DNA from 4 places in the Paenibacillus hebaui genome. Region 1 is predicted to be linked to each of the others. Evidence: predicted binding sites of a transcription regulator. Region 1 holds the regulator's gene; each other region holds the start of a gene.

Region 1 (8,330 bases):
CTTTGGCCATCAATGTCTTTCCTGTTCCAGGAGGACCCGTGAGCAAGATACCTTTCAATGGTCGAATCCCGAACTTCTGAATTTCTTCATGTCGGATGAGAAAATCAAGCGCTTCCCGAAGTTCCTGCTTGGCACTTTCCTGACCACCAATTTCTTCGAAGGTAAGTTTGGAAGGTCCTTTTTTCTTGCGTTTGCGCTCCTCACCCGCTCCCACCGTAATCCCGCCGCGCATTTGCATCACGAGTAACAACGCTCCGACAACCATCAGCGCGATCAGAATCGGAACAATGTTTACACCTATAAAAGCAAGAAAAACAATCAATACAGGGACAAATCCAATGGCAATTTCTTTCGTCCACTTAGGCATTGGGCCACACTCCTATCTGACCGGGCACACGCGGCAGAATAATAAACTTGCTGGCATCACCGTCTCTGAGACTGACATATACATTATTATCGTCCATTGCTGTATTGACCTTGATTCCATTCGTCGCCATCTTGGACAAGGTTGGTGTAATCTCGGTGTATTGCTTGTTTTCCATCGCCTGAGCTACGGTAAACATGGCGTCACCCCACCAAGACTCTAACGCTTCATTCGAATGGTCCACCACATCAAGCTTTAACGAGCGGGTACCAATTAAAGTCTGTCCTTCTTTGTGAATATATTGTACCAACCTGCCCAAATCAACATCTGGCTGCAGATCAAGTTTCAACTGCACATCATTGCGGTTAATAGTTAATTGAACATCGTTGACTCCATCATACTGGGTCACCATGTTTTGAATTGGACCTTGCACAGCCATCTGACGATACACAAACCAACCTCCAAACAACAGAACGGCTGAAATGACGGCAGTTAAAGCAATAGGCAATACTTTTAGCTTCAAGTGAGTTTCCCCTCCCATGATTTTGGCCCATCCTATAGCTTATAGGCATAATTATGAATTAATGTACGCTTTTCCTGTGATGCACCCAACAGGATTATTTGTGTTTGATGTTACCTTGAATACATATTTGAGTATATCACATCGTATATACAATTTCGAAGGCGAAAATATGAATAAATTAATATTTTTAACTATTTAAATCAAAACTGATATTGAATATACGCCAAAGAACCGGTCCAGTCGGGTTTCCGTCTGCCGGTTCTTTGCAATCATTTCCCAGAAAATAACGGGTATGCTAGCTGATCTACCTATTCGGGATCGTGTAGACGAGATCAACCTGCTCCCCATTACTAAAGCGATAAAAGCGATAATAATTGTGTGTATCATCGTTATAATAGACTTGCCATACATAGATTCCGTTAACTACACCAGGCATAATTCTCTTAATCTCTCCAGCAGGTACTTCAGAGATGAATCGATTCCGAATTTGCGCTTCAGACATGCCGTTCTGCAATAGTTCACTATGAACCGCTTTGGCACCGGTGACTGGTTTGTTATTTTTGTCAAACTTGACCCACACCACAACTTCCTGATTATCCTTATTCTTGCCGATCAAGGTCCAGTATATATTATCTCCGCCGTCTTTCTGTCCCCAGACGTACTTTCGCAGTTCTTCATAAGATGTGATCCCTAGCTGTTCCTGTGCCGCCTGTATAGCCAATGCCTCTTCTTGGCGCTGGTCTTGGGTTACATAGACATAATAGCGCTGAAGTCCAAACAGGATCAGAATCAGGAGCAGCAGCGAAATCCATATCCACTTCTTTTTTTTCTTCAAAAGCCGAACTTCCTTTCCCTAGGACGCTGCTGTCCTGTAATTAGCGGGCGAGCAGACCATTAAATGCCAGTTGGGATTCTCGCAAAATGCGCTCTTCATCCATCGTAAGACATTCACCATGTTTGACCAGTTGTTTACCATCCACCCACACATGCTCCACGTCCTTGGCAGATGCCGAGTAAATAGTATGGGAAATCAGATCCGTATGCGGGTAGAAATGGGCCTGTTCGATGTTCAGAGCAATAAAGTCAGCCTTCATGCCTACTTGCAGTGTACCTGTGTTGTTCAGGAAAATAGATTTTGCACCATACGAAGTTCCGAGCGTAAGCGCTTCTCCTGCTGGTACTGCCGTAGGATCACCGGATACGCCTTTATGAATCAATGCAGCCAGTCTCATCTCTTCAAACATATCCAGGTTGTTGTTGCTCGCCGGTCCGTCTGTTCCGAGGGAAACGGTAACACCTGCTCTCAACAGATCAGGGACACGCGCAACACCGGAAGCCAGTTTCAGGTTACTACCTGGATTATGGGAAACCGCTACATCATGCCGTGCCAGGATTTCAATCTCTTCATCATTCAGATGCACCGCGTGTGCGACCAGAGAGGGACGTGAGAAGAAGCCCAGTTTCTCCAAATGTGCGACCGGACGCAATCCATAATCTGTCACGTTCTGTTCCACTTCACGAAGCGTTTCAGACATATGCGTATGCAGCGGCAGATTCAGATCATGTGCAACCTGCACCAGCTTCTCTATGTAGTCAGGAGGACAAGTATAGGGTGCGTGTGGAGAGATTACGGTTGTTATTCGTCCATCTGCCTGTCCATTCCATTCACGAGCAAAAGCAGCCGACTCCTCCAGCTTCCGCAATTGTTCTTCTTCGGAGCACAGACCGATCACACCACGGGCCAGTGCTGCCCGCACGCCGGACTGTTCAACAACTTTGGCAACCTGATCCATATGATCATACATATCCAGGAATGCCGTTGTTCCACCTTTCAACATCTCAAGCACGGATAGCGATGTGCCCCAGTATACGTCCTCAGACGTCATCTTGGCTTCCATTGGCCACATCTTCTCCTGCAACCATACCTGCAGCGCCAGATCGTCTCCATGGCCTCTGAGAAGCGACATAGCCGCGTGACCATGCGTATTGATCAGACCCGGCAGGAAGAACAGTCCTTTTCCATCAACCTTGGTCAGACCTTCGTCTCCTTCCGGCAATGTCTCACCAATATGCACAATCTTGTCATCCTCCACGACCATATAACCTTGAACCACTTTCCATTTCGCACCCTCACTGACGGCAAATTTGCCGTTGTGAATTACCCATCTATTTGTTGTCGTCATCTTCCTCGTCGTCCTTTCCGTTCTCCAAGTAATAAGCCAGACTAAGCAGATCCGTCGTAAAATCGGCATGATGAATGCGGATATGCGGCGGAGTTTTCAGAATCGTCGGTGCAAAATTCAGGATCGCTTCAATCCCGGATTCAATCAGCTGATCAGCTACATTTTGAGCTTCCGTATCCGGAACTGTAATAATTCCAATACGAATGTTATCCTTTTTGACCGAATCCGTTAACTCATTCATCGGCTGAACAATCAGACTATTGATTTGACTGCCAATCTTCGGACCGTAGGCATCAAATATAGCGACAATCTTCATATTATCTTTCAGATATGCGTTGTAATTAGACAAGGCCTGTCCTAGATTACCAGCTCCGACAAGAGCTACATTGATTTGCTGATCAATTTTTAAGATATGACGAATTTTCTCAATCAGATAAGAAACGTCATAACCAATACCTTTACGACCAAAATCACCGAAGTAAGCCAGGTCTTTACGAATTTGAGCCGGATTCAGATCCAGTCTCAGTCCAAGTTCTTGAGAAGAAACCGTATTGACTTCACGCTGATGCAATTCACTCAAATAGCGCAAGTAAACAGGCAGGCGCCGCACCACGGCTTCCGAAATTTTATCCGATTTCATTATATGCTCCCCCTGACCAATGCCTCGATAGATTGATGAAAAAAGTGGAGCAATCCACATGAAACCATTACGAAAGATAAGGAATCATATAGAATGCTCTTTATATAAGCAATAAGTGCATTACATTGTAAATATTTGAAGAGGAATGATCCATAAAGTTTACCGCTAAATCCAAGCATCCTGCAAGGATTGAGCAGGTGAAACATCTCTGTTATTGCTATTCCTCAGCTGGTTTCTCGAGCCATTCCGCAATCCGTGGAACCATCTGCTGCGTGAGCATATGTTCCATCTTGGGACCTGGTAATGAATATAAAAAGTACTTGCCATAATAAGCTTCAATGACGCGTGTATCATATACAATGACAATACCTCTGTCTTGGGCAGTACGAACCAGCCTGCCGAAACCCTGTTTGAAACGGATGACCGCTTGAGGTACAGACAGCTTCGTAAACGGATTTTTCTTCTGTTGCTGCAAAAGCTCGCTCTTCGCTTCAACCAAAGGATGGTTTGGCGGCTGGAAGGGCAGTCTGACAATCGCTAGGCAGGTCAAGGCTTCTCCGGGAATGTCTACCCCTTCCCAGAAACTGCTTGTTCCGAGAAGCACGGTTGCTTTTGCTTCCTGAAAACGGCGTGTCAGCTTGGAGCGATTACCACTGTCTACCCCTTGCCCCAGCAAGGAGATGTCGTTGCCGGACAATGCCTCTTTAAGCGGGTCGTAGACTTGTCTCAGCATGCGGTAGGAAGTGAACAGCACCATCATCCGCCCACGCGTTGCGATGGCCGTCTCCGCCAGTGAATGAACCAGCATTTCCACAAAGTGAGCATCACCTACACTGCCCTTCACGCTTGGGAAGTCACGCGGAATAACCAATAGGGCCTGATCGCGATAGTTGAATGGAGACGGCAGCATGGACGTCAATAGACGATTATTCTCGGAAGCTTCCTGTAAGCCAAGCTGTTCAATCATGAATTGAAATGACTTGTCAACGGAGAGCGTAGCCGATGTAAGCACAACACTTTTCTTTTTATCAAAGAACATATCCTTCAATTGTGCACTGACATCAACAGGAACAGCGTACAGCTGCAGTGATTTACTGCGGAATTGGCCACTAGCCTCCATCCAGTAAACGGTATTGGCATCATCCATGCGCATAAAGAAACGCAGATTATCCTTGATCATAGCCAGATCCTTGAGCAGGCCTGTAATGTCCGTGATCAGACTATCAGACTGATAATCATCCTGATCTTCTTTTACCTCAAGCAGCAGCTTGTCGCCCTTACGAATCAAGTCACCAAGCGTTACATAAATCTGGTTCTCAACATCCTGCAACTCCTGCCATTTGGCAGGTTTTTGTGAAGGTTTCAACCGGAGGGAAAATTGTCCCGTCTCTCCTGGAGAAGCATCACTTCGTTCAGGCAGCAGACCGAACAATGTATCACTTAACCGATCCCACATCTCCTTAACTTCAACCGCAAGTGGGAACATCTGATCAATCACGGAACCCCACTGCGCTGACTTTTCATGACCTGACAATTGAGAACGCAGCATCGGGAGTTGACCGTTCCGGCTGTCTTTGAACAGTCGAGTCAATGTATGGACCAACGTGAAATATTTCATATGCAGGCCAAGGTGCTTACCTGCCACGTCCTCCAGATGATGGGCTTCATCGATCACCAGACTTTCGTAGGCAGGCAGCAGCTGATGGGCTGCTTTGACATCGGTAAACAATTTCGAGTGATTTGTAATGACGATATCGGACAGTCCAGCCTCATGTTTGGCCCGGTGATAGAAACATTTGCGGAACCATGGACAGGAGCGTCCAAGACAAGACTCCGACTCGCTCTGAACGGTCTCCCAGAAGTCTCCTCCGCGGCCGCTGAGGTTAAGTTCCTCATCATCTCCGGTCTCCGTCTGGGTGAGCCAGACAATCATCTGTGCCGCAGTGAAGTAGTCCTCCTTGGGTGTAGCAAATTCACGTTTGTTGATTTTGTGCTCGAATTTGCGCAAGCATAGATAATGCCCACGTCCTTTGAACACAGCCGCCTTAAACGGGAAAGGAACGACTTTGGTCAGCATGGGAATATCCCGCTCTCTCAATTGCTCCTGCAGGTTTATCGTATGTGTGCTGACCATGACTTTCTGTTCTTGCTTCACACTTTCATAGATCGCAGGCAATAGATAACCTAGTGATTTCCCTGTACCTGTTCCAGCTTCAATCAAGAGATGTTTCTCTTCATCCAGTGCTTGCCTTACCGTACTGAACATCTGGGTTTGTGCCTCGCGCTCCTCGTAATGATCCAACGTCTCTTTCAGATTATCTCTGACCTGATCCATATACTGCTCGAAGCTAACACCTTCCAGGGGATTGCCTTCCCGCTCATCACGCGGTGCACCAATATCAGTCCAGTCACTTACGTTTAGCGCGAGCTGACGGTAATACGTATGTCCATCCAGATCTTGAATGGGCTCTGCTTCCCTCTCACTGCGCATTCCATCGAAGAACCAACCTAGATCACTATCTTCTGGCGCAAACAGGTCACTAAGGCGCTGAATCGTTATCAACGGCAATTCGCGCAACTCATCGAAACACTTTAGGAGCACATAAGCTGTCGCAAGTGCATCACTGTCTGCCTGATGAGGGCGATCATGTTGAAATCCGAATTCGGAAGATACATAACCGAGCTGATAGGAGCCCAAGGATGGGAATGTAATCTTCAGGAAATCAATCGTATCCAGTATCCTTCCGGTAAACGGCAGATAACCGCAACGATCCAAAGCATTTTGCAGAAAATAAAAGTCAAAAGAAACGTTGTGCCCAACAAGAACGACATCGTCCAGCAGCGGAACCATCTCCATCATCATCTCTTCTAATGAGGGAGCATCTGCCACGTCTTCATCGGTAATACCGGTTAACCCCGTTATAAATGGAGGAATCGGCACACCAGGATTTACATAAGAACTATATATTTGAGTAATGCTGTTGTCATGATCTATGATGGCGAGTCCGGTCTGTATAATCTCACCGTCGGACTGCGTGCCGGTTGTTTCGAAATCCAATACGGCAAATTTCATTGCAATGTACGATCCCTTCCATTCCAGTCTATGTTACAGCATAGCAAAAAAAAGGGCATTTGAAAATTAACTGACAAAAAAGGCGGTGTCCCCGCCGCTATGCCAGAGGAGGGAACACCGTCTTCATGCCGCCAAACACCCTTAATTCAGGGCAGTCAGCTGATTTGCATATTGCAATTGTCCGCTGTTCAACCGGCAGGCTTCCATGTTGTACAGTGGTTCGGTCAACGTTGGGTCATGCTGAAGCGCCTGTGCAAATAGTGAACATGCACCATCAGGGTTCTCAAGCTTGGCCTCAATACAGCCCAGGACATTACATACCAGTCCTTTTAATCTCGGTGAGCCATTCAGATGCATGATCCGATGTAAATGTAATCCGGCTTCGGTGACTTGTTCCAGATTAAGATGAGCAAGAGCCAGGTAGAAACGAGTTAGGGCACTCTCCGGATAGTCGGTCACAACTCTGGAAAATTGCATAATCGCCTGCGGATACATCTGCAGTTTGAAATATCCCTGGCCTCGACTGAAACATTCCAGATGAAGTTCAGGCAGAGCCGTCACAGCTTCCTGTTCCGGTTCAAGAGAAGCGGGTTTAACCACTTCCCTTTCCCTTACTTGGCTCATCTTTTCTTCAAACATCAGCCACTCATCAATCATGCAGTCACTCATTCGCTTCAGCAAGTTCCACTTTTGCAGCAATTCCTCTTTGTTCAGGCCTTCAGCGGAAGGATAGCGCTTGATAATTTCATCTAACATGTCGTTCATTTCTGCGAAAACATGCTGGAACATCGTTGCATCCCCACCCTTGAAAAAATGGATTAGTGCAGTGACCTGTACTCATTTTTTGCTTGATGGCCCGATTTCATTCCTCTTACCAGTCGATTACATAATTGTCGCATGAACCTCATGCTTCATCGTTTGCACAGGTTTATTCTGCCCATCTACAAATACAACTGTAGGTTTGTGAGAATTTGCCTCTTCTTGAGACATCATTGCGTAGGAAATAATAATGACCGTATCCCCGGGCTGCACCAGACGTGCAGCTGCTCCGTTCAGACAGATAACTCCACTTCCGCGTGGTCCTGGTATGACGTAAGTTTCCAGACGAGCTCCATTGTTGTTATTTACAATTTGCACTTTCTCGTTTTCCATCAGGTCGGATGTTTCCATCAGATCTTCATCAATGGTTATACTCCCCACATAGTTCAGGTTTGCTTCCGTAACGGTAGCCCGGTGGATTTTGGATTTCATAAGGGTTCTAAACATGGGACAGTACCTCCGATTTTTGCAGCCTTGTATTGTCAATTAATCTTGTTTTACCAAATTTCACCGCAAGTGCAATCAGCAAATCGTCACGTCCTTGAACTTCTTCCTGATCTGCAAGGGGCTCCAGACTTGGAAAAGCCTGAATTTCGGCGTAATCAATCATTGCCAGCGGTGAACTTTCAATGTTCTCACGCAATAAGCGACGGATACCAGCCGCAGTTGTCACTGTAGCATGGTCTACAGCCTCTTGTGCTGCCCGCAGCGCTCTGGATAGAACCAGA
Region 2 (8,330 bases), 870 kb from region 1:
AGCATAGGAAAGGAGCAGGCTCAACGTGGAGAAACATAATGTCTCCCTTAATTCTATACCTCCAGCCTTGGAGCCAAAGGGACGTAAAACAAATTCATTTTTCAAACGGCTTGTGCAGCAACGAACGCTTGCCTGGATGTGTATTCCTTTTGTCGCCTGGGCGTTTATCTTCAAGTACCTGCCGTTATGGGGATGGACCATGGCTTTTCAGAACTTCAAACCAGCGAGATCCTTCTCGGATCAACAGTGGGTAGGCTGGCACCACTTTCGTATATTGTTTGAGGATAATACGTTCTACCGGGTGCTGCGAAATACGCTTGTCATGAGTTCCATTAAACTGGTGTTGGGATTTGTGACAGCGATTACGCTGGCTCTATTGTTGAATGAACTGAAAAATGTGATTTTTAAACGTTTTGTGCAAACCGTCAGTTATCTGCCTCACTTTATTTCGTGGGTTGTTGCTTCCAGCATTGTATTAACGGTCTTGTCACCAGACGGAATTATCAATCTGCTGATGATGAAACTTCACCTGATTGACAGTCCGGTGCTGTGGATGGGGAAAGGTGAATACTTCTGGGGTATTCTGGGTGCAACCGAGGTGTGGAAGGATGTCGGCTGGAACACTATTATCTATCTGGCAGCGATTACGGCTATTGATCCAGCGCAATATGAGGCTGCTGAAATCGACGGAGCCAGTCGTTTCAAACGGATGTTATATATCACCCTGCCAGGCTTGAAACCAGTTATTGTGATTTTGTTGATCATGAACATGGGAAGTATTCTGGAATCCGGATTTGAACCACAGTATCTGCTGGGTAACGGGATGAATATGGACTATTCGGAGAATCTGGACATCTTTGTACTGAAATATGGTTTAGGGATGGGGAACTTTTCCTTAGGTACAGCAGCAGGCATATTCAAAACCGTGGTCAGCTTCATCTTCCTTTTCTCCGCAAACTTTATAGCGAAAAAAATGGGAGAGAGCAGATTATTCTAAAAGGAGGCCTATGCCATGCGAAAAGGAAACACATCCCGCTTGCGGAATAGCAGCACTGGGGATCGAGCGTTTGACACCATTAACATTATTTTCATGGTGTGCCTGATGATTGTGACGATCTATCCCTTTGTTAATATGATTGCCGTATCCTTTAATAATGCCAATGATGCCATTCGGGGTGGAATATATCTATGGCCGCGGGTATGGACACTGGACAATTACAAATACATTTTTGGCGAATCCGATATCTATCACGCGACTCTGATCTCGGCGCTGCGTACGGTCATTGGAACCATTGTATCTGTCTTCTGTACAGCCATGCTCGCGTATACGGTCAGTCGTCAGGAGTTTGTGCTTCGCAAGTTTGTTACAATGTTTTTTGTATTTACTATGTACTTCAGCGGGGGGCTGATCCCGGGTTATCTGTTGATTCGTGACCTTGGATTGATCGGTTCCTTCTGGGTATATATCATTCCGGGTGTAATCGGTGTCTTCAATATGATCGTCATCCGTTCCTTTATTGAAGGTCTTCCTGAAGGTATTCTGGAGTCAGCCCGTATTGACGGGGCAGGGGAGTTCACGACATTTATCCGCGTTGTCCTGCCGCTAACGATTCCCGCCATGGCAACCGTATCGCTCTTTGTAGCCGTAGGACAATGGAACTCCTGGTTTGACGTATTCCTGTACAACTCTTCCAATAAAGAATTAAGCACGCTGCAATACGAATTAATGAAGATTCTGCAAACCTCGACGACAACAGCCACTTCATCAGCAAGCGATGCTTATCAGTCTGCCGAGAGCAATGCAACGGCGGTCACGCCAACCTCGATTCGAGCGACCATGACCATTATTGCGAGTGTTCCTATTCTGATGGTGTATCCGTTCTTGCAGAAATACTTTGTACAGGGCATGACGATTGGTGGTGTGAAGGGGTAGTCCATGAAGATGACAACCTTCAGCAGACAGGATCGGAAAGTGTGATGACGTACCTTCATGATAGGATCAAAAGGACTGATTTCAGCAAACGGAATCAGTCTTTTTGATATTTAATCTACATGCTATCCTCTGGCATTTCCTCGCTACAGGCAAAATGGAGCAGCATCTTAACAAATTCGCATTTATAATTGTCTTATTACTATTTTCGATCCGAATGAACAAACTCGCAAAGGTCTGGAGGTGGATACGCGTGAAATTAGAAGAATTGTTCACAGTACATGTGAACATAGAGAAATCATTCGAATTACACAATAGTGAGGATGATTCAGTCGTTATGATTACTTTCACAGGCAGCGTGACCGGAGATTATTTTGAAGGAATGGTGCTTGATGGAGGAGTGGATACCCAGATGATCGGAAAGTATGGTGATCGGCACAGTCTGTCGGCAAGGTACATGCTCCAAGGAAAAGACCACACAGGGCAAACCTGCAAAATTTATATCGAAAATAATGGAAATATGGATAAAAAACTGAAAACTGCATTATTTCGCACTTCGCCCAAAATGATTACGAATAGTACGGCATTATCTTTTTTGAACAGCGATACGCTCATTGGGGAAGGACATGCAACAGAGGCAGGGGTAGATATAAAAATATACAGGGCAATACTCTAACGCAGAATACATGATAACTCTGTTGATCATGTTTTACGGAGCAAGACACCCTGTTATTCAGAGTCGCTTAAATAGCGACTTTTTTAATGGGTACAAGTAGTTTATATATCCATTATAAAAAGAACTTGGCCGATTATCAGTTAGATACATATCTAAATAAAAAATCACACAACAAAATGTGACCAAATGCTGTCCTTAAGAGTGTTAGCGGATACGCTATTCCGAATTGCCATGGTGCACCTTGGCAGACGAGAAGATGCGGAGGAAGCCACTCAGGATACCTTCATCAAACTAATAGAAAAAGCCCCTACGTTCAACGATGCGGAACATCAGAAAGCATGGTTGACTCGAGTCATCACCAATCATTGCAAATCCTTATTAGGCAGAGGCTGGCGCAAACGAGAGGTCAAGCTGGAGGGATTTGATCCCCTTACGACGGATAACCCCGAAGATCAGGCGCTGATTGAACTTGTGCTGTCACTGCCTGTCAAGTATAGATCGGTGGTTCATCAGTATTATTACGAAGATTATCCGATCCGCGAAATCGGCGAGATCCTGGAACTGAGCGAATCAGCGGTGGATCATATGAAAACCAACGACCAAATGAAAAAACGGGTAGAGCAATCCTTGAACACGCAACGTCAGGGGCCAAAACGCCAGCGCAAACCTCTATACATTGCAGCAAGCGTCGTTATCGCTGCCAGCATCGGACTGGCTGCGCCGAGTGTATGGCAGCAATTAAGTAGACCAGTACGTATATACACAGTCCGCCACATCGCTTGACGGCGCTAATGCGCTCACCCTGCTCGGCGAGAAGTTCGGCACCACAATTGGCGGCATCGATGAGCTGAGCGGCCAGGATAAATAGGTTGAGAAAAGCGCGTTTCAAGCGTTCTGGAACAGCCTGGGCGAGTAAGCGGTAATTAATGGTTCTATTGAAAGTCGCTAATTTAGCGGCTTTTTTGTTATTGAACGAAATTTTCTCTTGTATTACCACGTTCTAGCTTAATGAAGCAATAGCTCGATTGGGTGATTTTTTTGTTTTTCACCAAGTTGTCAGAAAGAGTTGATCCTTTCTTGAACGTTTATAGTAGAAGATGTGTCGGTGATTGAATTGCTAAAAAATAAAGATATAATAATTTTGATTATTAGGTTTCGTCTACTACTTTGAATGCATTCCAATCAGGTTCCAATAAGCTTCCAACTCTTGCTTCAGCCAGTAACAAACAGGCGTACACCCAATGAACGTGTGGCAAGATATCGTTATTCCTTACTTTGTGAAAAAATTCTCTTAATTGATGCATGAATTAAAGAAACGTCCACAAGTCGGAAAAGGCAACGATGCCGTAGAGCTTGGTCAAACCTCATTTTGAATGTAAACAAGAGCAGTAGGCCTAGTCATAAGCATGAATGAAAATTGAACAGAGTTTGAAAGGAGGCAGTACAAAGTATGGCTATTGATACAGTGCTATGGAGCAGGCTAGTGACAGGTTTGACGCTCGGGTTTCACGTTATTTTTGCAACGCTTGGTGTCGGTGTACCGCTAATGATCGCTATTGCAGAGTTCATGGGCATCCGGAAGAAGGACCCCCATTACATACTTATGGCGAAGAGGTGGTCACGAGGGTTTGTCATTTCTGTGGCGGTTGGTGTCGTGACAGGCACAGCGATATCCCTGCAACTGGCCTTGGTGTGGCCGAATTTTATGAAGCTGGCGGGGAATGTCATTGCACTGCCGCTATTTATGGAAGTGTTCGCGTTCTTTTTTGAAGCTATTTTCCTGGGCATTTATTTGTATACGTGGGATCGGTTCAAAAACCCGTATATTCACTGGCTGCTGACCATTCCGATTGTCGCCGGGGCAGGTATGTCTGCTGTTTTTATTACGACAGTGAACGGATTCATGAACCAGCCTGAAGGCTTTGTCATGGAAGCAGGTCAATTCATGGCGGTTAACCCCGTGCAGGCGATGCTGAATACGGCGACGTTCTCCAAGGTATTCCATGTATTAAGCTCGGCCTATCTGACAGGAGCAGCCCTGTTAGCGGGAATTGCAGCCTTTGCAATGCTGAGAAAAGGCGTATCTGCCTATCACAAGAAAGGCTTGAACCTCATGATGGCCGTTGTTTTGGTATTCAGCTTACTGAATACCTTAGCTGGAGATGTATCTGCCAAGTTTTTGGCCGAACACCAGCCGGAGAAGCTTGCAGCAGCCGAATGGCATTTTGAGACGGAAAGCGGCGCGGACTTGATTTTCTTGGGATGGCTGAATGCTGAGCATGAAATTATAGGCGCTCTTCACCTGCCGAAACTGCTCAGTTTTCTGGCCTTTGGAGACTTTAATGCCGAGGTAACCGGGCTGGAGGAATTCCCTCTGGATGAGCGTCCGCCACTTCTTGTGCATTACATGTTTGATTTAATGGCGGGAATTGGATTCGCTCTGCTCGCTATATCATGTCTATATTTCCTGTTTGTGTTCTGGAAGAAGCGCAATGAGCTGAACAAGTGGCTGCTTCGTGTCATTGCACTGAGCGCACCACTTGCTTTTCTGGCCGTGGAGATGGGCTGGTTTTATGCAGAAGTGGGGCGGCAGCCATGGATTATCCGAGGATATATGCGTGTAGAGGAAGCCGCGACTTCTTCACCGAGTGTTAGAGTTTTGTTTTTCGTCTTCTTGCTACTGTACATCGTACTCGGCACCATATGTGTTCTCGTGTTAAGACGTTTGTTCAATAACAATCCTGCTGACCTTGAGATGGAGAAATGGATGAAGGAGAAGCCTGATCAACCAACAGAGAAAGGTGGACCTGCATAATGAGTTATGAATTGATTGGTATTTCGGTACTCTGGCTGTTCTTGTACGGCTATCTTATTGTAGCTTCCATCGATTTTGGAGCAGGCTTCTTCGCCTTTTATGCACGCCTGACGAAGCAGGATCACCTGATTAATCGTCTGATCTCCCGCTATTTATCACCGGTCTGGGAGATCACCAATGTATTTTTTGTCTTTTTCTATATTGGCATCGTCGGATTTTTCCCGGATACGGCCTATTATTATGGCTCCGCGCTGCTTGTTCCGGGAAGTATTGCCGTCATTCTACTTGCCATTCGTGGTTCGTTTTATGCTTTTGAAAACTACGGTTCCAAAAACAACATAGTGTATCTGTTTTTATACGGAGCTACAGGTTTGCTTATTCCGGCTTCGCTGTCAGTAGCGCTGACACTGTCTGAAGGCGGATTTATCCTGAAACAAGGCGAGACGGTTTCCCTGGATTATTGGGCGCTGTTTACCAATCCGTTATCGTGGAGCATCGTGGGACTCGCGATCGTGTCCGTATTGTTCATTAGCGGAACATTTCTGACATTTTACGCTTCTCGGGCAGAGGATCATTCGGCATTGAAGCTGATGCGGAACTATGCTTTATTCTGGAGCACACCGACCATTATTCTCGCACTGACCGCATTTATTTATTTGGGTCAACACAATGAGCGCCATTTTCAAAATATGATGGATTTATGGTGGCTGCTTGCGCTTTCCGTTGCTTTCTTCATGATCGCCATGTGGCTGTTATATAACGGACGCCGTTACGGATTAGCTTTTATTTGCATCATGCTGCAATTTTTCACAGCCTTTTTCGCTTACGGGATTGGGCAGTATCCTTATATTCTTGATCCATACATCACGATTCAGAGCAGCGCCACATCGCCAGCGATGGGTTTCGCGCTAGTCGTTGTGTTTATCGGGGGGCTGTGCCTGTTGATTCCTTCTCTTATTCTGGTCTTCAAACTTTTCCTGTTTGATGCGGATTATGTAAAAGGCAAAAAATAAAGGAGGAGCGTTCTGTGAAAAGGCAAAGGCAAAGTAAATCCAGTCTGATCTCTCAGCAAATGTCTTTACAACGAAAAAACAGGCTTCTCCTAGCCGTCATTTCGCTGGCGCTTGGTGTAGCTATTGTAAGTCAGGCCGCATTGGTGGCTGAAGCAGTCCAACGAATTTTTGTAGAGGGAGCTTCCTTCTCATCGGTGATGCTGTTGCTCGGCATCTTGTTGGCTGTTATGGCTATACGCACATTGTTGTCTTATGGAAACGGGAAAGTGGGCTTGCATATGGCTGCCCGTGCCAAGACGAATATGCGAGCATCTGTATTGCAGAACCTGACCCGCGCTTCCATGCCTTCAACCCTTCGTGGACAGACGGGAGGAAAGGTCAGTGTTGCATTGGATGCTGTGGACGAAGCTGACAGTTATTTCAGTCAGTATATGCCGCGTATGATGGAAGCTGCGATGATCCCGATTCTGATTCTGGTCGTTACGTTTACTCAGCACGCCAACACAGGCTTCATTATGCTGTTTACGGCACCGTTTATCCCGTTGTTCATGATTTTGGTGGGACTCCAGACAAAGAACAAGTCAGAAGAGAAATATGCGCAACTGGCCGAGTTTTCCGGTACGTTTCTGGATTCGCTTCAAGGGCTGGTTACGTTGAAAATATTCGGACGGGCTAAACGTCAGCAGCAGGAGATTGAACGCAGCAGTCTGGGTTATCGTGATGCGACAATGGGCATTTTGAAGATTGCGTTTACGAACACCTTTATGCTGGAATCGATCGTGATGTTAAGCATCGGTATTGTCGCGCTCGAACTGGCCATCCAGTTACTTGTTTTCAAATCGATGACCTTCCACACGGCCTTTCTCGTGTTGTTGCTCGTTCCCGAGTTTTACAGCCTGTTGAAGAATACAGGAACGGCTTTTCACAGCGGGCGAACCAGTATGGGGGCGATTCGCAAGGTGGAGCAGATGCTTGCGGAAACAAGTAGCACAAGCATGCCAACCCTAGATGAGAAAGCCGAAAAGGGTACACATACCAGCGATACAAACGATCTGATGGTGCAGCAGGAAGGGTTGCGTACAGCTCGTGCCGCACTGATTCCAATGCCACCGACCATTGAACTGGACCATGTCCGGTTCCAGTACGCACCTGATTCCTTTGGACTTGAGACAGGACGGATCTTCCTTGGGCCTGGAGAACAGATCGCTATTGTTGGCAAAAGTGGCTCAGGTAAAACAACGTTGCTTCATCTGATTGCTGGTTTGCTGAAACCTGATTCGGGGGAGGTTCTGGTAAATGGAAGTCCGCTGTCTGGATTTACGGAGGCCGCCTGGTTCGAACAGGTTAGCTACATTACACAGCATCCGTATATTTTTGCAGGTACATTTGCTGAGAATATTGCGATTGGCGTGGGTCGGAACGTATCCAGGGCTGAAATGGAGCAGGCGGTAGAGGAAGCCGGACTTACTGGAGTTATCGCTCAATTAGAGCAAGGATTGGATACCTTTGTTGGTGAAGGAGGCAGGGGGCTGTCTGGTGGGGAAAAGCAACGCCTTGCCTTGGCTCGCGCTTTTTTGAAGCGACCTGCCATCATTTTGTTTGATGAACCCACTGTGGGACTGGATTTGCACACCGAGCGGGTACTGCAACGATCCATTGCGTCATTGGCCAAAACGGCGACGATGATTACGGTAGCTCACCGATTATATACGATTCAACATGCAGACAACATTTTGTTTATGGACAATGGGTTGTTGGTGGATTCAGGACATCATAACGGGCTTATGGAGCGTCTGCCTCAGTATGCCGAGATGGTAGATATTCAACGGAAAGGAGGATTAGCATGAATGAGCTGACAATTCTGTCAAAAGCGATGATTCAGGAGCGCAAGGATAT
Region 3 (8,330 bases), 2.9 Mb from region 1:
CCATCCGCTTGGATGTGCTTCCTTATTTGGGGCAGTATAATGGACAACTCACGCCGTCTTTGAATCGGCTTGCCGAAATTGTGGGTGATGAAGACGATTTCATGGAGCAGAGTGCATATGACACATACAGGTGTCTAGTGCAGGTGAACGGCGGAAGGCAAACCTTTGAGGTGCCTTCCTTCTTGAAGTTACATGTCGCTTTACAACGAAGGTTGATTAAACTAATATTGAATTATCTGCCTTTGGACAGTGATTTTGTCGACTTTACCCGTATAGAAACCATTCGTCGCAAGGTCATGGAGACCCATATGACGATCTGGAGCCTGGATATAGGACAGACACTCACCTGCACCCGGGAGTATGATCTGATTTCTTTTGGCATACGGACGGACGTACAGGATCAATCTTACGAGTATCGTCTTGCACAATGGAGCGGAACTTATGAGCTTTCACTCACCGAAATTAATCGATATATTCGGTTGATGCCGATGAGTCCCGAGGAATATCATGTACCGGAATCGGCGGATCAAGCCGCATTTGATGCGGATCAATTACTTATGCCGCTGGTTATACGTTCACGGTTACCTGGAGATACCATGAAAGTAATGGGATTAAACGGAAGCAAAAAGGTGAAAAATATTTTCATCGATGAGAAAATTCCCGCGTCTATCCGTCCACGTATTCCTGTGGTATGTGATGGAGCAGGCAACATCATTTGGTTACCGGGTGTTCGACGGTCCGGTGTAGCTCCTGTCAGGGAGGACACTTCCGCAATCCTGTACATGACTGTAGGCGATTCAGCGATTCAGGGGTAGTGGTTATGGTTCAGTTAAGGCTTTCATAGTATAACTTAGGAGGTTCGCACAGTTGCAGAACGACATTCAGGAAGTATTGATCAGTGAAGAAGAAATTCAGAGTAAAGTCAAGGAATTAGGCGCAACATTAAGTGCCGAATATGCAAATCGCAATCCTTTGGTCATTTGTGTGCTCAAGGGTGCGTTTATATTTATGGCTGATTTGGTTAAAAACATAACGGTACCTGTTGAAATGGATTTTATGGCAGTGTCCAGTTATGGCGCTTCCACCAAGTCATCTGGCGTTGTCAAGATCATTAAGGATCTGGATGTATCCGTTGAAGGACGGGAAGTTCTGATTGTCGAAGATATTATCGACAGCGGACTTACACTCAGTTATCTGATCGAACTGCTGCAAAACCGCGGTGCTGAATCGGTGCGTGTGGTTACGCTGTTCGACAAGCCTTCAGGCCGTAAAGTTGAGTTGGAAGCCCATTATACAGGCTTTGACATTCCTGATGCGTTCATCGTTGGTTACGGTTTGGATTTTGCCGAGAAGTATCGGAACCTGCCCTATATCGGGATTTTGAAGCCGGAAGTATATAGTAGCTAATATCCTGCCCGACCCAAGCCTTGAGCTGTCCTTGGCTTCTGTTGAGAAGCCATGTCGGGCTATGTTAAAATAATCTAAGTGTCTCGAGAGGAGGTAGGGGATGAATCGGTTCATCCGGAATTCTGGTTTTTATTTGATTCTTTTTTTAGTTGTGGTGGGTTTGGTTAGATTTATCACAGATGGGAACGAAGTCATAGAAAACCCTAGATATGATCAGTTGCGCACGGAGATCAAGGCCAATAATGTCTCTGAATTGACAGTTCAATTTAACGGTCAGACGTACCTCGTGACCGGTCAATACAGAAAGGCGCCTGACGGTGCTAAATCAGAAAGTTTCTCAACGTATATTCCTCCTACAGACGAGGCGATTAATGAGCTTGTAGCTGCAAGTGAAGCTAACAAATTCGAATATCATCAGGAACCAATGAAAGGTGACAGCATCTGGTTAACGTTGCTGACTTCCTTTATTCCGTTGATCATTATGTTCCTGCTGTTCTTCTTCCTGTTTAATCAGGCTCAAGGTGGCGGCGGTAAAGTAATGAACTTTGGTAAAAGCCGTGCTCGTCTTTATAACGAAGAGAAGAAACGGGTTACGTTTGAAGATGTTGCGGGTGCTGACGAAGAGAAGCAGGAGCTTGTTGAGGTCGTAGACTTCCTTAAGGACCCTCGTAAGTTCGCAGCAGTAGGCGCACGGATTCCGAAGGGTGTATTGCTTGTCGGGCCTCCGGGTACTGGTAAAACATTGCTCGCTCGTGCCGTAGCCGGTGAAGCGGGTGTGCCATTCTTTAGTATTTCCGGTTCCGACTTCGTTGAAATGTTCGTCGGTGTCGGTGCATCTCGTGTACGTGACTTGTTTGAAAATGCAAAGAAAAATGCTCCTTGTATCATCTTTATTGATGAAATTGATGCTGTAGGACGTCAGCGTGGTGCTGGTCTTGGTGGTGGTCACGATGAACGTGAACAGACACTGAACCAGTTGCTTGTTGAAATGGACGGATTCGGAGCCAACGAAGGCATTATCATCGTAGCTGCAACGAACCGTGCAGATATTCTCGACCCTGCATTGTTGCGTCCGGGACGTTTTGACCGTCAAATTACGGTTGACCGCCCTGATGTGAGAGGCCGTGAAGCTGTCCTGAAAGTACATTCCCGCAACAAACCAATGACTAAAGACGTGAAGTTGGATATTATTGCGAAGCGTACAACAGGTTTCTCCGGTGCGGATCTGGAAAATCTCCTGAACGAAGCGGCATTGCTTGCAGCACGTCGTAACCGTAGAGATATTTCCATGAAAGAAGTTGACGAGGCGATCGACCGTGTCATCGTAGGTACGGAAAAGAAAAGCCGTGTCATCAGTGATCGTGAGAAACGTATCATTGCCTACCACGAAGCAGGTCACACCATTGTAGGTTACTTCCTGGAACATGCCGATATGGTACATAAAGTTACCATTATTCCGCGTGGACGCGCGGGTGGATATGTAATCATGATGCCAAAAGAAGATCGTATGCTTATAACCAAGCAGGAGCTGTTGGACAAAGTAACCGGACTCCTCGGAGGCCGTGTTGCAGAAGAATTGTTCATTGGTGAAATTGGTACTGGCGCATACAGTGACTTCCAGCAAGCGACAGGTATTGTTCGCAGCATGGTTATGGAGTACGGTATGAGTGAGAAATTGGGTCCTATGCAATTTGGAAGTTCCCAAGGACAGGTATTCCTCGGACGTGATATCGGTCACGAACAGAATTACTCGGATTCCATCGCCTATGAGATTGATCAGGAAATGCAACGCTTCATTAATGATTGTTACGAGAAATGTAAGGATTTGCTCGTAAAACATACAAGAGAGATGCATTTGATCGCACAAACATTGCTTGAAGTGGAGACACTTGAAATGGATCAGATCAAGGAATTGATCGAGACAGGTTCACTGACTCCAAAAGATGAAAATAGCAATGATGGTGAAGGTACGCCAAACGAGAGCGGAGAGCCAATCATCGACAACATCGGTGATGTGCGTGTTCGTATCCAAGGCAAAGATGAAACGCCTGAGCCACCAGCTGGAGATATTCCTAACGAAGCTCCGAATCTGGATAAAGGAATTAACAATGGCCCGGATGATGGCGGAACAAAACCAACATCTTAAGGCATAACCTATTCTGGCTAATGTAGCAGATGACGAAGAGAGCCCTAGGGCTCTCTTTTTTTATGAATTAGTTCAATTTTTATAGATAATGATAACCGGGAGCTTTAGGGCGTACTACGCAGGAAATAGGTGGTTATGCCGTGCTTCTGTGGCGTTTTCATTTATTGACAGAGTCGTGAACGTTGTGTACATTAGGTGTTAAACCGCTTGTGATTCGTTTCTCAAGCGAATATTACGACTTGTTAGCCATATGAAACAGTGAATGACACTGTTCCGATAAAGGAGAGGATCGCAGGTGGAAGCTCTGGCTTTAGAGCGCAAGGCTGAGATGAACCGGGAGCTGCGTGAGCGGCTGATGGAGTTGAAGAAGGAACGTAATGCCATTATTCTTGCCCATTATTATCAACGTGACGAGGTACAGGAGGTCGCTGATTTCCGGGGAGATTCGTTCCTGTTAGCCCAGAAGGCAGCACAAACAGATGCTGATGTGATCGTTTTCTGTGGTGTCCATTTTATGGGTGAAAGCGCTAAAATTCTTGCGCCTAACAAAACGGTTATCATTCCGGATGAACGTGCAGGCTGCCCGATGGCAGATATGGTGAATGTTGAAGGATTACGAAAATTGAAAGCACAGCACCCAAATGCCAAAGTAGTAACTTACATCAATTCTTCAGCTGAGATCAAGGCAGAGACCGACATCTGTTGTACATCGGCCAATGCAGTCAGAGTTATTCAATCTGTTGATTCGGATGAAATCATCTGGGTTCCGGATAAAAATCTGGGACATTATGTGCAGCAACACACAGACAAGAAAATGATCATCTGGGAAGGTTACTGCAATACCCATGATATGCTGACGGTAAAAGATGTGGTGGAGATGAGGGCTAAGCATCCCAATGCAGAGTTTGTTGTCCATCCCGAATGTCGCCCTGAGGTTGTGGAGATGGGTGATTTTGTAGGCAGTACAACAGCCATTCTGGAGTACTGCAAAAATTCTTCAGCAAAAGAATTTATCGTGGGTACCGAAGATGGTACAGGATATCAGCTTCGTCTGGATAGCCCGGATAAACAGTTCCATTTTGCTACCAAGTTCCTCGTATGTCCAAACATGAAGGTCAACAACTTGAAGAAACTGGTTAAGTGCCTGGAAACGATGAAGCCACAAATCTACGTACCACCGGCCGTTGCCGACAAAGCCAGAGAATCACTCGAGCGCATGTTACTGGTGAAGTAGCATGCGTTACTCTTGCTCCAAGACAGGTGAAATAACATGATACCGCAATATTTAGTGGATTTTGATCTGTCCGCGCTGCCGATGGTGGAGACGGATGTGTTGGTTATTGGTTCAGGCATTGCCGGATTGTTTACTGCGATCAAAGCGAGTGAACACCGCAGTGTGTTGATGATCACGAAGAAGTCATTACTTGAAAGTAACACCCGGTATGCGCAGGGAGGCATCGCTGCGGTTATTGCTGAGGATGATTCACCTGCCTACCACTTGCAAGATACACTGGTTGCCGGAGCGGGCTTATGCCGCTCCGAAGCGGTAGAAGTATTGGTGAACGAGGGTCCGGGCGGTGTGAAAGAACTGATTCGACTGGGCACTTCATTTGATCTGGAGAACGGCGAGTTGGCGTTGACGCAGGAAGGTGCGCATAGCCACCGCCGTATTTTGCATGCCAATGGGGATGCTACGGGATATGAGATTGTGCGTGCACTTGCTGCCCAAGCGAACGAACATCCCGGAATTGAAGTGTGGGATGAGCATTTTGTCATCGATCTGATTATAGATCGGGGAGAATGTGTAGGGGCGCTGGTCCAAAAGGCAGATGGCTCGCAAGTCTTTGTGAAAGCACAGGCAACCGTGCTCTGCTCTGGCGGTGCAGGACAGCTGTATCGATACACGACCAACCCGGAGGTGGCTACAGCGGATGGAGTAGCTATGGCCTATCGTGCTGGAGCTGTGGTTAGGGATATGGAGTTTATTCAATTCCACCCGACCTCCCTTTGTTATCCTGGAGCGCCTCGTTTCCTGGTTTCAGAAGCGGTCCGTGGTGAAGGGGCTTTTTTGCGTAATGTGAAGGGCGAGCGATTTATGGAACGGTATCATGCACAGCTTGAACTGGCACCGCGTGATATCGTAGCCCGAGCGATTGTCAGCGAGATGGAGTCCACAAACAGTACCTTTGTTTACTTGGATATCACGCATGAACCAGCAGAGATGATCAAGCATCGTTTCCCGACCATCTATGAGACTTGTATGCGTTATGGGCTGGATATGACAACGGATTGGATTCCGGTTGCTCCTGCTGCACATTACATGATGGGCGGGGTCAAGACAGACCTCAGCGGAGAGAGCAGCATCGGCCGATTGTTTGCATGTGGTGAGGTATCCTCTACAGGAGTACACGGGGCAAATCGTTTGGCAAGTAACTCCTTGTCTGAAGCGATTGTATTTGGTCGCAGAATCTTTGAACGTATTCAATCTCTTCCTCCACTCGGTCCACTCAAGGTAGTTGGTTCAACTCCGGAGAATATTGGCCGAGGGGTAGCGAAAGAGCAGAAACCAATATCCGAAAGACGGTTGCGATTGCAAAAAATGATGGTACGTCAAGTGGGGCTGCGCCGGAATGGTGAAAAACTGCAGAAGGCGATGGACAAACTGCAGCATGAATTGCATTTTTTTGATCAGGTGCTCACACAGAAGGAAGAGATGGAATATGCCAACCTTTTAACTTGTGCATGGTTGGTTACCACTGGAGCATTACACCGTGAGGAGAGCCGGGGAGCCCATTACCGTGAGGATTTCCCGCAGCGTGACGATGCCGTATGGCAGAAGCATAGTTTGCAGCAGCGAGAACAAGCGATTGTGGAGGAATTGATGTCATGATACTGAACGGATATAATGAAGGACTCATCGAATCAATCAAAAACTGGCTTCGCGAGGATGTTGGTGCAGGGGATGTGACAACAAGTGTGACTATTCCCGCAGGCAATCAATCCAAGGCCGTCATTCATGCCAAAGATAAGGGAATCATTGCAGGGATTAGCATAGCCGAAATCGTGTTCCAGGTAGTCGATCCCAGCCTTGTATTCACACCGATGGTAAAAGACGGAGATGCGGTCAACCATGGTACGATTCTGGCTGAGGTAGAAGGCAATACACACAGTCTGCTGACGGGTGAACGTCTGGCCCTAAACCTGTTGCAGCGCATGTCGGGTATCGCTACCCGCACACGTTCTTATGTTGATGCGTTGGAAGGGTTGCCTACACGACTGGTAGATACACGCAAAACAACACCAGGACACCGTTTACTTGAGAAATATGCGGTTCGAGTCGGTGGTGGAGCGAATCATCGGTTCGGCTTGTATGATGCGGTGATGATTAAGGACAACCATATCAAGGGTGCAGGCGGTATTACGGAAGCGGTTCAACGTGCACGGGCAGTCATCCCACATACGATGACCATAGAGGTGGAAACTGAAAATTTGGAACAGGTGAGAGAAGCCTTGCATGCCAAGGCGGATATCATTATGCTGGATAACATGCATCCAGATCGGATGCACGAGGCCGTTGTGCTGATTCATGAGCAGGCTCCGCATGTGAAGGTCGAAGCGTCAGGTAATGTCTCTTTAAGCACCATTCGTGGTATTGCGGAGAGCGGAGTGGATGTAATTTCGGTTGGCAGGTTAACCTATTCTTTTGAGAGCCTGGACATCAGCCTGGATTTAAACGAAAAGAAAGAGGGGTGAACCTCTTTGATTCTAGTTGTAGACGTGGGGAACAGCAACATCGTACTTGGGGTGTATAAAAACCGAGAGTTGCTGCACCATTTTCGTCTGAGCACATCTCGTCAGTCAACAGTGGATGAATACGGCGTAATGATTTATAATTTATTTCATATGTCCGGTATTTCAACACGCGACATTGAAGGTGTGATCATCTCATCGGTGGTTCCACCACTGGTGAATGTGATAGAGGCGATGTGTGAGAAATATGTAGGCAAAAAACCGCTACTTGTCGGGCCCGGCATCAAAACCGGTCTAAATCTGCGGTACGAGAATCCGCGTGAAGTTGGGGCGGATCGCATTGTTAATGCAGTTGCAGCTGTCGAGAAGTACGGCGGCCCACTGGTTGTGGTCGATTTCGGTACAGCGACAACCTTTGATTGTATAGACGAAAAGGGTCATTATCTGGGCGGGGCCATCGTACCCGGCATCCACATTGCTACCGAAGCACTCTATGAGCGAGCGTCCAAGCTGCCTCGTATAGAGCTGGAGAAGCCCAAGAAAGTGATTGGTCGCAACACCATTCATGCCATGCAGGCTGGTATTATATATGGGTATGCTGGACAAGTGGACGGCATTATAGAGCGTATTCGCGAAGAGATGGGGGCAAAACCCAGAGTCATTGCGACTGGAGGACTTGCCAAGCTGATTGCGGATGAAACCCGTAGCATCGAGGAAGTGGATCCGCTGCTTACGCTTGAAGGGCTGCGTATCATTTATGAGCGGAACCGGGAAAGGTAAGAACAGAGACGGCATACTGCGGGCTGGGGTTACAGTCTAATGTGTTATGCCGTTTTTTTATGAATTGAATGAACATTGTTCAGTTTGTATGCTGGTTATAACGAAGGATAGAGATGACGCCAAAGGAGGCTGGATGACTTGGAAAACAACAACAAACAGGACCGTTTAATTCGTGGTACAGCAATGAACGGACGGGTTAGAGCCTTTGCTGTCCAAACGACGGAGCTGGTTGAAGAACTGCGCAGAA
Region 4 (8,330 bases), 380 kb from region 1:
AAGTTTCGAGTGAATGAATATGTCCGTTAACCATGCTGCCTCTTCCTTTCTGTATCCGCATCCGCTGTGCGTTTAATATGTGTTCAATCTTTTCTCAAGGCCATCTTCTTATCTCAAATTCATGACATGCAATGATTACATGGAGCCATGGAACGTCCGGTTAATGACATCCAATTGTTGCTCACGAGTCAGCTTGATGAAGTTAACCGCGTAACCAGATACCCGTACCGTCAATTGCGGATAGTTTTCCGGGTGGTCCATGGCGTCAATCAGTTGCTGACGATCAAATACGTTTACGTTTAGATGGTGTGCGCCTTGACCGAAGTATCCGTCCATCATGGCAACCAGATTGGATTTACGTGTATCCGACTCTTTACCCAAGGCTTTAGGTACAATAGAGAACGTATTGGAAATTCCGTCAAGACTGTGTTCATACGGTAATTTGGCTACAGAGCCCAGGGATGCCAGCGCACCTTTTTTATCTCGGCCATGCATTGGGTTCGCCCCTGGTGCAAACGGTTCGCCTGCTTTACGACCATCCGGTGTTGTACCTGTTTTCTTACCGTATACCACGTTGGAAGTGATCGTCAGAACGGATTGCGTTGGAATCGCATTACGATATGCTTTGTGTTTGCGAATCATACCCATGAAGCTTTCTACCAGTTCAACTGCAATGTTGTCCACACTGTCTTCATTGTTACCGTAACAAGGGAACTCGCCTTCGATTTCAAAGTCAATCGCGATGCCTTGTTCGTTGCGGATCGGTTTAACTTTGGCATATTTGATTGCACTCAGGGAGTCTGCGGCAACCGAGAGACCGGCAATACCACAAGCCATTGTACGAACGATGTCGCGGTCATGCAGTGCCATTTCAATGCGCTCGTAGCTATATTTATCATGCATGTAGTGAATGACGTTGAGTGAGTTCATGTACAGTTTGGCGAGCCACTCCATCATCGGTTTGAAACGTTTCATAACTTCATTGTAATCCAGTACTTCGCTTGTAATTGCTGGGTATTCAGGTCCTACCTGAGCGCCGGATTTCTCATCACGTCCACCATTGATCGCATACAGCAATGCTTTCGCCAAGTTGGCACGTGCCCCGAAGAACTGCATTTGTTTACCAATCTTCATGGCGGATACACAGCAGGCAATACCGTAATCTTCACCATAGATTGGACGCATCAGATCATCATTTTCGTACTGGATCGAGCTGGTTTCAATGGATACTTTCGTGCAATATTCTTTGAAAGCTTCCGGAAGCTTGGTAGACCAGAGTACAGTCAGATTCGGCTCGGGTGCAGGACCCAGGTTGTTCAGAGTGTGCAGGAAACGGAAGCTGTTCTTAGTTACCCGCGTTTCTCCGTTCACGGACATGCCGCCAATGGATTCGGTTACCCATGTTGGGTCTCCACTGAACAGTTCGTTATAATCCGGTGTACGCAGGAATTTGACGATCCGCAGTTTCATTACAAAGTGGTCAACCAGCTCCTGTGCCTGTTCCTCTGTTAACATACCTTCTTGCAAATCACGTTCGATGTAAATATCCAGGAACGAAGAGACACGTCCAAGCGACATCGCCGCACCGTTTTGCTCTTTGATCGCAGCCAGGTAACCGAAGTATAGCCATTGGAATGCTTCTTTTGCCGTTGTTGCTGGTAAGGAAATATCGAAGCCGTGCATTTCACCCAGTTGTTTCAGTTCCTGCAATGCACGAATTTGTTCGGACAATTCTTCACGTAAACGAATGACATCTTCATCAATTACGTCCACTTCGAGTGCATTCAGTTCACCTTTTTTATTCCGAATCAGGAAGTCCACACCATAGAGTGCTACCCGACGATAGTCACCGATGATCCGGCCACGGCCGTAAGCATCTGGCAATCCTGTAATGATCCCTGCTTTACGTGCTGCACGCATGTCGGATGTATAAGCATCGAATACGCCCTGGTTATGTGTTTTGCGAATGTTCGTAAATATATCAATGACTTCTTGAGGCATTTCGAAGCCATAAGCTTCACAAGCATCAATCATCATGCGAATTCCGCCGAATGGTTGAATGGAACGTTTGAATGGAGCATCGGTTTGTACACCGACAATCTGCTCTTTGGATTTATCCAGATAACCTGGTTGGTGAGATACAATGGTTCCTGGCGTGTTCACGTCAACATCGAGCACCCCGCCGTTATCGCGCTCTTTTTTGGTCAAATCAGATACGATATCCCATAACTCTTTCGTATTCTGGGTTGCACCTGCGAGAAATGCTTCATCGCCATAATAAGGGGACAAGTTGTGTACCAGAAAATCATTCACGTCTACGGATTTGGTCCAAGTTCCTTTGGTAAAGCTTCTCCAGCCTGTTAGTTGTTTGACATCTTTTTCGATCACCGACATAGTAATCCCTCCACAAATTTGGATTTCCGGACACATGACAGGATGCTTCACTCGTCTCATCTGTGCCCAGAGCCGCGATTAATGTGATTAATTTCACATGTGAGCCGGAACACGTTCTCTCTACTTGGGAACCGGAACCGCGGAATGAATGTTTTTCTTACATTTTCAGTATACGACTTCGTGCTTTCACCATCTGTGATTTTTGTCACAAAGTCAGTGACCTTCCTCACTCCACCTGCGCTGTGTCTCATTGAACCCTATAAAATTCACACTTAGCCACTGCGTGGGCAGAACAACTTCCGATCGCTGTTATCCCCGATTTCAATTGGAACTATATAAATTGAACGAAAGGATATGTACACTGGCCACTCCAAGGATAGAACAACCTTCCGATCGCTGTTACCCCCAGATTTTTTTGATTCCCTTTAAAAAGGGGAAAATCCGGGGATAAAGGCGAACGCTATCGCTTCTTCAGGTTATTTCTATCCCCTTCGTTCTTGTGTACATGTATAGTTCAATCTATATAGCATTATAGGTTGAACTCATGCTTGAAAGGCGAACGCTTCGCTTCTTCCGTTTTTTCTGCCCTCTCCGTTGTCGTGTGAATATCTTGTTCAAATAGCCGCATCACGGATTCCTTGTTACCTCTTATAAAAAAGAAGCATTTGGACCTCTACAACTCGGTCCAAGCTTACTTAAATGAAAGAACATCTGAAAAAGCGGTCGCTTCGCTCTTCCGTTTTTCTGCCCTCTTCGTTATCGTGTGAAATACGGCAATCGGGGCTCCCCATCTCGGGGAACCCTGAATCATTGCCTCAATAATCTTGGCTCGTTGCTTGGTGTTTTGAATTAATTGTTATTCAAACTTTCCATAGAACGCATTGCGGTAAACGTCTGCCAGTTCAGTCACCAGCGGCAACTTCGGATTAGCGGTTGTACATTGGTCTTCAAAGGCACGATCTGCCAGATAATCCACATGTGCTTCGAAGTCTTTTGGATCAAATCCAATTTCCTGGAATGATTCCTCAATGCCCAGTGTTTTGTTCATTTTACGAATGGCATTGATCAGGCTTGTAACCCCTTCTTCTGTTGTACGTGCAGGCAATCCCAGAATACGGGCAATTTCCGCATAACGCTCATCCGCAACAAAGTGCGAATATTTCGGGAACGATGCAAATTTGGTCGGTTTTTTCGCATTGTAGCGAATGACGTGTGGCAACAGGATTGCATTGGTACGTCCATGTGCGGTGTGGTACTGTCCACCCCATTTGTGCGCCAAGCTGTGGTTAATGCCCAGGAATGCGTTGGCAAAAGCCATACCGGCAATCGTGGATGCATTATGCATTTTCTCACGAGCCAATTTGTCACCTTGCAGCGCCGATTGCTCCAGGTATTGGAACACCAGCTGAATCGCTTTGATCGCCAGACCATCCGTGTAATCATTCGCCATGACAGACACATAGGCTTCAATCGCATGAGTCAGTACGTCCATACCTGTATCTGCAACTGCTGTTCTAGGCAGGGAGTATACGAATTCCGGATCTACGATGGCTACGTCTGGTGTCAGCTCATAGTCTGCCAGTGGGTATTTGGTATTGCCCTGATTTTTGTCCGTGATTACTGCAAACGATGTTACTTCCGAACCTGTACCTGATGTTGTCGGAATAGCTACGAATTTCGCTTTTACGCCGAGACGTGGATATTTGTAGATCCGTTTGCGGATATCCATGAATTTTTGCTTCAGATCGTTGAAGTCGGTGTCCGGGTATTCATAGAACAACCACATCGCTTTCGCAGCATCCATCGGTGATCCCCCGCCGAGTGCGATAATGCAGTCCGGCTGGAAGCGGCGCATCATTTCTGTACCGCGATCTACCGTTGTTGTGGACGGATCGGGTTCTACATCGGAGAATACTTCGATCGCTACCGGCATTTGGCGTTGACGCAGATAATGCTCTACTTTTTCCACATAACCGAGTTTGACCATCATGGCATCCGTAATAATCGCAACGCGAGTGATGTCAGGCATTTTCGCAAGATACTGTGTTGCACCTTTTTCAAAATAGACTTTGTTCGGCACTTTGAACCACTGCATATTCACGGTACGGCGAGCCACCCTTTTCACGTTGATTAAGTTTACAGCGGTTACGTTGGAAGAAGTCGAGTTACGTCCATACGATCCGCAGCCCAGTGTCAGTGACGGCATGTTGGTGTTATAGATGTCACCGATTGCGCCGTGTGTGGAAGGAGAATTCACGATGATCCGTCCAGTTTGCAGGCGATCTGCGAACTTGCTGATCACTTCTTCGTTGTTCGAGTGAATGACCGAGGAGTGACCCATACCGCCAAAGGCTACCACTTCTGCTGCACGCTCAATACCCTCAGCTGCTGTTTTAACTTTATAACAAGCCAGTACCGGGCTTAATTTTTCAGCCGACAATGGGAACTTCGTTCCCACCCCTTCAATCTCGGCTACGAGAATTTTGGTACCTGCCGGAACTTCGATACCGCACAATTGGGCGATGCTGACTGCAGATTGACCAACAATCGCCGGATTCACCGCACACTTCTCAGCGTTTATTGCTCCTGCTGTCAATTTGGCTGCCTCGTCTTTGTTGACGAAGTAACAACCATTGGCAATCATTTTCTTTTTCACCTGATCGAAGATCGGTTCTTCAATGATGACCGCTTGCTCGGAAGCACAGATCATACCGTTATCAAACGATTTGGACAAAATCAAATCCGTAACCGCCTGGTTGATATTTGCACTTTTTTCAATAAAGCAAGGTACGTTACCTGGTCCCACGCCCAGTGCCGGTTTACCACAGCTGTAAGCTGCCCGCACCATGCCTGATCCGCCTGTTGCCAGAATGAGCGCCACATCGTTATGATTCATCAAGGCGTTTGTACGATCCATGGAAGGATCATCAATCCATTGGATACAATCCGCTGGAGCACCGTGCTTCACGGCTGCTTCCATCAGAATTCTAGCGGCTTCGCGGCTACAGTTCTGTGCAGATGGGTGGAAACCGAAGATGATCGGATTACGTGTTTTGATGGAAATCAGTGCTTTGAACATCGTCGTTGATGTTGGATTCGTTACCGGGGTGATCCCCATGATGATACCGACCGGCTCCGCAATTTTCTGGAAGCTCTCATACTCGTTATCTTCAATCACACCTACGGTTTTGTCATACTTGATGCTGTGGTACACATATTCTGTTGCAAATATATTTTTGGTGATTTTATCCTCATACACTCCACGGCCTGTTTCTTCTACGGCCATCTTGGCGAGCATCATGTGTTTATCCAGACCCGCAAGCGCCATTGCTTGCACAATCCGGTCAATTTGCTTCTGGTCCATCTTCATGAATGCGGCGTGTGCTTTATTCGCTTTGTCGATTAACGTTTGAATATACTGACCTGCTGTCGGTTCTTTTGCTGGGGCGACTTCGTTCTTTACAGCCATCTCCCTCATCCTCCTAAAGGTTCGTATTGGTTTGTCTCTCTTCTTTACATTCACATCGTAACATGGCGATAAACTTAATTATGTGATTTTTTTCACAAAGTATAACAAATTTAATTTAAGTTTTGTGGTGTCCTTCATACGGCCATTTTCACTTCCTATTTATAATATAGGACTATCAAAGCTATCCTTTCCTTTTGAAAGTGAATTTAATCACAATGTTTGAAATTTCGCCATCTTTCCCCCCTTTCCATGCCCCTCAAACGACAAGATTAGGTATATACTGAACTTAAAAATTGAACCACCGCAATTTGTACCGTCCTTCCTCCCGGCCGAGATGACCCTGATCAGGACGGCAACGGTTTGCGGCGAACCACGGAGGCCAGTCCAGGCTACAGAAGGCTGTCCGATGGATACAAAGGGGAGATAGACTTATGATAGAACAACTGAGTGTACTGGAAAAGCGCGGCAATACCAACTGTTTCTCGGAAGTGAATTTCAACCATCTGCTCGTAACGATGAAGGACAGAACCTATCCCGAAGGAACCCATCTATATTGGGAAGGAGATGTCTCAGACAAACTTTATTATATGAAGCGTGGACGTGCCCAGATCACCAAATCAACCGATGAAGGCAAAGAACTGATCATGTACATGTATCAATCCGGTGATATGATCGGTCAGGCTGACCCATTTTTCGGGTCCAAACATAGCTTTTCGGCGGAAGTGCTGGAGGATAGTGAAATTGGTGTGCTGGAGCACAAAGACCTGGAAATGCTGATCTGTCAGCATTGTGACTTTGCCATCGACTTTATGAAATGGATGGGTATCCATCATCGGTTAACCCAGACCAAATTCCGCGATCTGATGTTATATGGCAAACCGGGTGCGCTCTGTTCTACACTGATCCGCCTATCCAATTCATATGGCGAGCCCCATGGAGAGCATGTCATCATTCACAAAAAAATTACCCATACGGATCTGTCCAACATGATCGGGGCCACCCGTGAAAGTGTAAACCGCATGTTAAGCGATCTGCGCAAAAAAGATGGCATCGAATACGACAACGGCATGATTGTCATTAAAGACCTGAAGATGCTACAAAGCATCTGTCACTGCGAGCTGTGCCCTAATGAAATATGTCGTATCTGATCCTTGCCCATCGTGTATGGTTTCACTATTCAAATGAAGAAAAAAGCCCAACTTCTGTAAAGAAGATTGGGCTTTTATTATGCTTAGGATGCAGTGGTCAATTCGAGCTTTACCGCATCACGTGGGTTCAACTTCATGTCCAGTCCATTTTCCATCAGTTCCTTGTCGTTCACCATGATCACCCAACGCTGATTCATGCGGGGAATCACATTCTCAACCGAAACGACGAATTTGTTGTTCTCTGACATTCTCACAATGCCACTGGACTTTAATACATCGCGAACAGTGCACTCCTGAACGTAAACACCGGCATATTGACGATTGAGATTCGGCATAATATTACCGCCGCTCACCTTGAGTAACGTTGTCTGATAAGCAACACCATCTCCCCCACTGTCAGCGGCTTTCACGTATATGATCACTTCATCTTTGGCATGAAGCTCCATGTCCCAATTTTCCTGTTCAATATCCTTGCCATTGAGCTTAACGGCCCAACTGAGTGAGGAATCCAGTGAAACCTCCCCAACCGATTGAATCCGTTTGCCATCCGCCGTAAAATCGACAAGTCCACTGTTCAGCAGTGCTTTTTTGAGTGTCAGACCTTCACTAAAGTCTCTCTTAATGGACTTTGTTGCGTCAGGCAGAAAAGTACTGCCATCCACCGCCACTGTAATGGTGTTCGATGATTCGGTCTCTTTAACGATTGGCTGTTCAGAAGGCTGTGTCTCGCTACATCCGGCCAAAATAACCAAAATCAGCAGACATAAGCCGATGTAACCGGGGATTCTCTTCTTCATGTAGGTAACACCACCCTGCGTAAAATCATTCACCCTGTTGTCCATAACCTCTATTATGGCACAACATTCATGCAAAAAAAGTGTCAATGCCGTTACATTTAATCCAGTCAACGTCCATATATGGCTTGTACAACACAAAGAGCCTGCAAGCAGGCTCTTTGTTAAACAAATCGTCGTTAACGCATATCCAGTTACGTTATTACTGGACACAAGCCTGCATGTAAGTCCGGCCCCCGTCCCCATCTTTCAGATAAGGATTGAGTCCCAAAAACTGTTCCTCCAACACATAAACGCCTGTCAACAAACGGCCCTCTAACATTCCCCCGTCCACTTGTACGCAGAATGAAGGTGCATCCACATACTCCTGATACAGTGGAATTCGACCACGGGAATGGTGTACCTTGAATCCTTTCCCCTGCTCATGTAAAGGGCGCTCTGAGAAATACGTAGGTACGATATAACGGGCAATCACATCCAGTTCCTGCACCGTATAAAATGTGTCATCACCGAGCCAGGGCTGAA

What was found. The regulator Rex, encoded in region 1, represses fermentation and respiration genes when NADH is low (regulators of the CRP and FNR family bind a similar motif). The targets are predictions, from matches to a motif close to TTGTGAAATATTTCACAA.
Region 2: the regulator Rex is predicted to act here: its motif matches at 3,882-3,899, upstream of ACR32F_RS15415 (cytochrome ubiquinol oxidase subunit I).
Region 3: the regulator Rex is predicted to act here: its motif matches at 3,761-3,778, upstream of nadA (quinolinate synthase NadA).
Region 4: the regulator Rex is predicted to act here: its motif matches at 5,944-5,961, upstream of adhE (bifunctional acetaldehyde-CoA/alcohol dehydrogenase).

What each region holds. Positions count from the first base shown of each region.
Region 1 covers NZ_CP196836.1:4,371,864-4,380,193, forward strand. Annotated here, with positions in the region: gene ACR32F_RS19240 (AAA family ATPase) at 1-367, opposite strand, end outside; gene ACR32F_RS19245 (hypothetical protein) at 360-887, opposite strand; gene ACR32F_RS19250 (cell wall elongation regulator TseB-like domain-containing protein) at 1,192-1,722, opposite strand; gene ACR32F_RS19255 (amidohydrolase) at 1,763-3,070, opposite strand; gene ACR32F_RS19260 (redox-sensing transcriptional repressor Rex) at 3,054-3,710, opposite strand; gene dinG (ATP-dependent DNA helicase DinG) at 3,928-6,783, opposite strand; gene ACR32F_RS19270 (tetratricopeptide repeat protein) at 6,925-7,572, opposite strand; gene panD (aspartate 1-decarboxylase) at 7,666-8,049, opposite strand; gene panC (pantoate--beta-alanine ligase) at 8,042-8,330, opposite strand, start outside.
Region 2 covers NZ_CP196836.1:3,501,197-3,509,526, forward strand. Annotated here, with positions in the region: gene ACR32F_RS15395 (ABC transporter permease) at 26-997, shown strand; gene ACR32F_RS15400 (carbohydrate ABC transporter permease) at 1,013-1,933, shown strand; gene ACR32F_RS15405 (DUF3237 family protein) at 2,184-2,606, shown strand; gene ACR32F_RS15410 (RNA polymerase sigma factor) at 2,793-3,389, shown strand; gene ACR32F_RS15415 (cytochrome ubiquinol oxidase subunit I) at 4,057-5,421, shown strand; gene ACR32F_RS15420 (cytochrome d ubiquinol oxidase subunit II) at 5,421-6,434, shown strand; gene cydD (thiol reductant ABC exporter subunit CydD) at 6,494-8,281, shown strand; gene cydC (thiol reductant ABC exporter subunit CydC) at 8,278-8,330, shown strand, end outside.
Region 3 covers NZ_CP196836.1:63,000-71,329, forward strand. Annotated here, with positions in the region: gene tilS (tRNA lysidine(34) synthetase TilS) at 1-815, shown strand, start outside; gene hpt (hypoxanthine phosphoribosyltransferase) at 868-1,407, shown strand; gene ftsH (ATP-dependent zinc metalloprotease FtsH) at 1,508-3,553, shown strand; gene nadA (quinolinate synthase NadA) at 3,849-4,787, shown strand; gene nadB (L-aspartate oxidase) at 4,824-6,443, shown strand; gene nadC (carboxylating nicotinate-nucleotide diphosphorylase) at 6,440-7,306, shown strand; gene ACR32F_RS00325 (type III pantothenate kinase) at 7,313-8,083, shown strand; gene hslO (Hsp33 family molecular chaperone HslO) at 8,222-8,330, shown strand, end outside.
Region 4 covers NZ_CP196836.1:4,747,094-4,755,423, forward strand. Annotated here, with positions in the region: gene pflA (pyruvate formate-lyase-activating protein) at 1-34, opposite strand, end outside; gene pflB (formate C-acetyltransferase) at 136-2,394, opposite strand; gene adhE (bifunctional acetaldehyde-CoA/alcohol dehydrogenase) at 3,251-5,863, opposite strand; gene ACR32F_RS21550 (Crp/Fnr family transcriptional regulator) at 6,295-7,011, shown strand; gene ACR32F_RS21555 (hypothetical protein) at 7,095-7,808, opposite strand; gene ACR32F_RS21560 (hypothetical protein) at 8,008-8,330, opposite strand, start outside.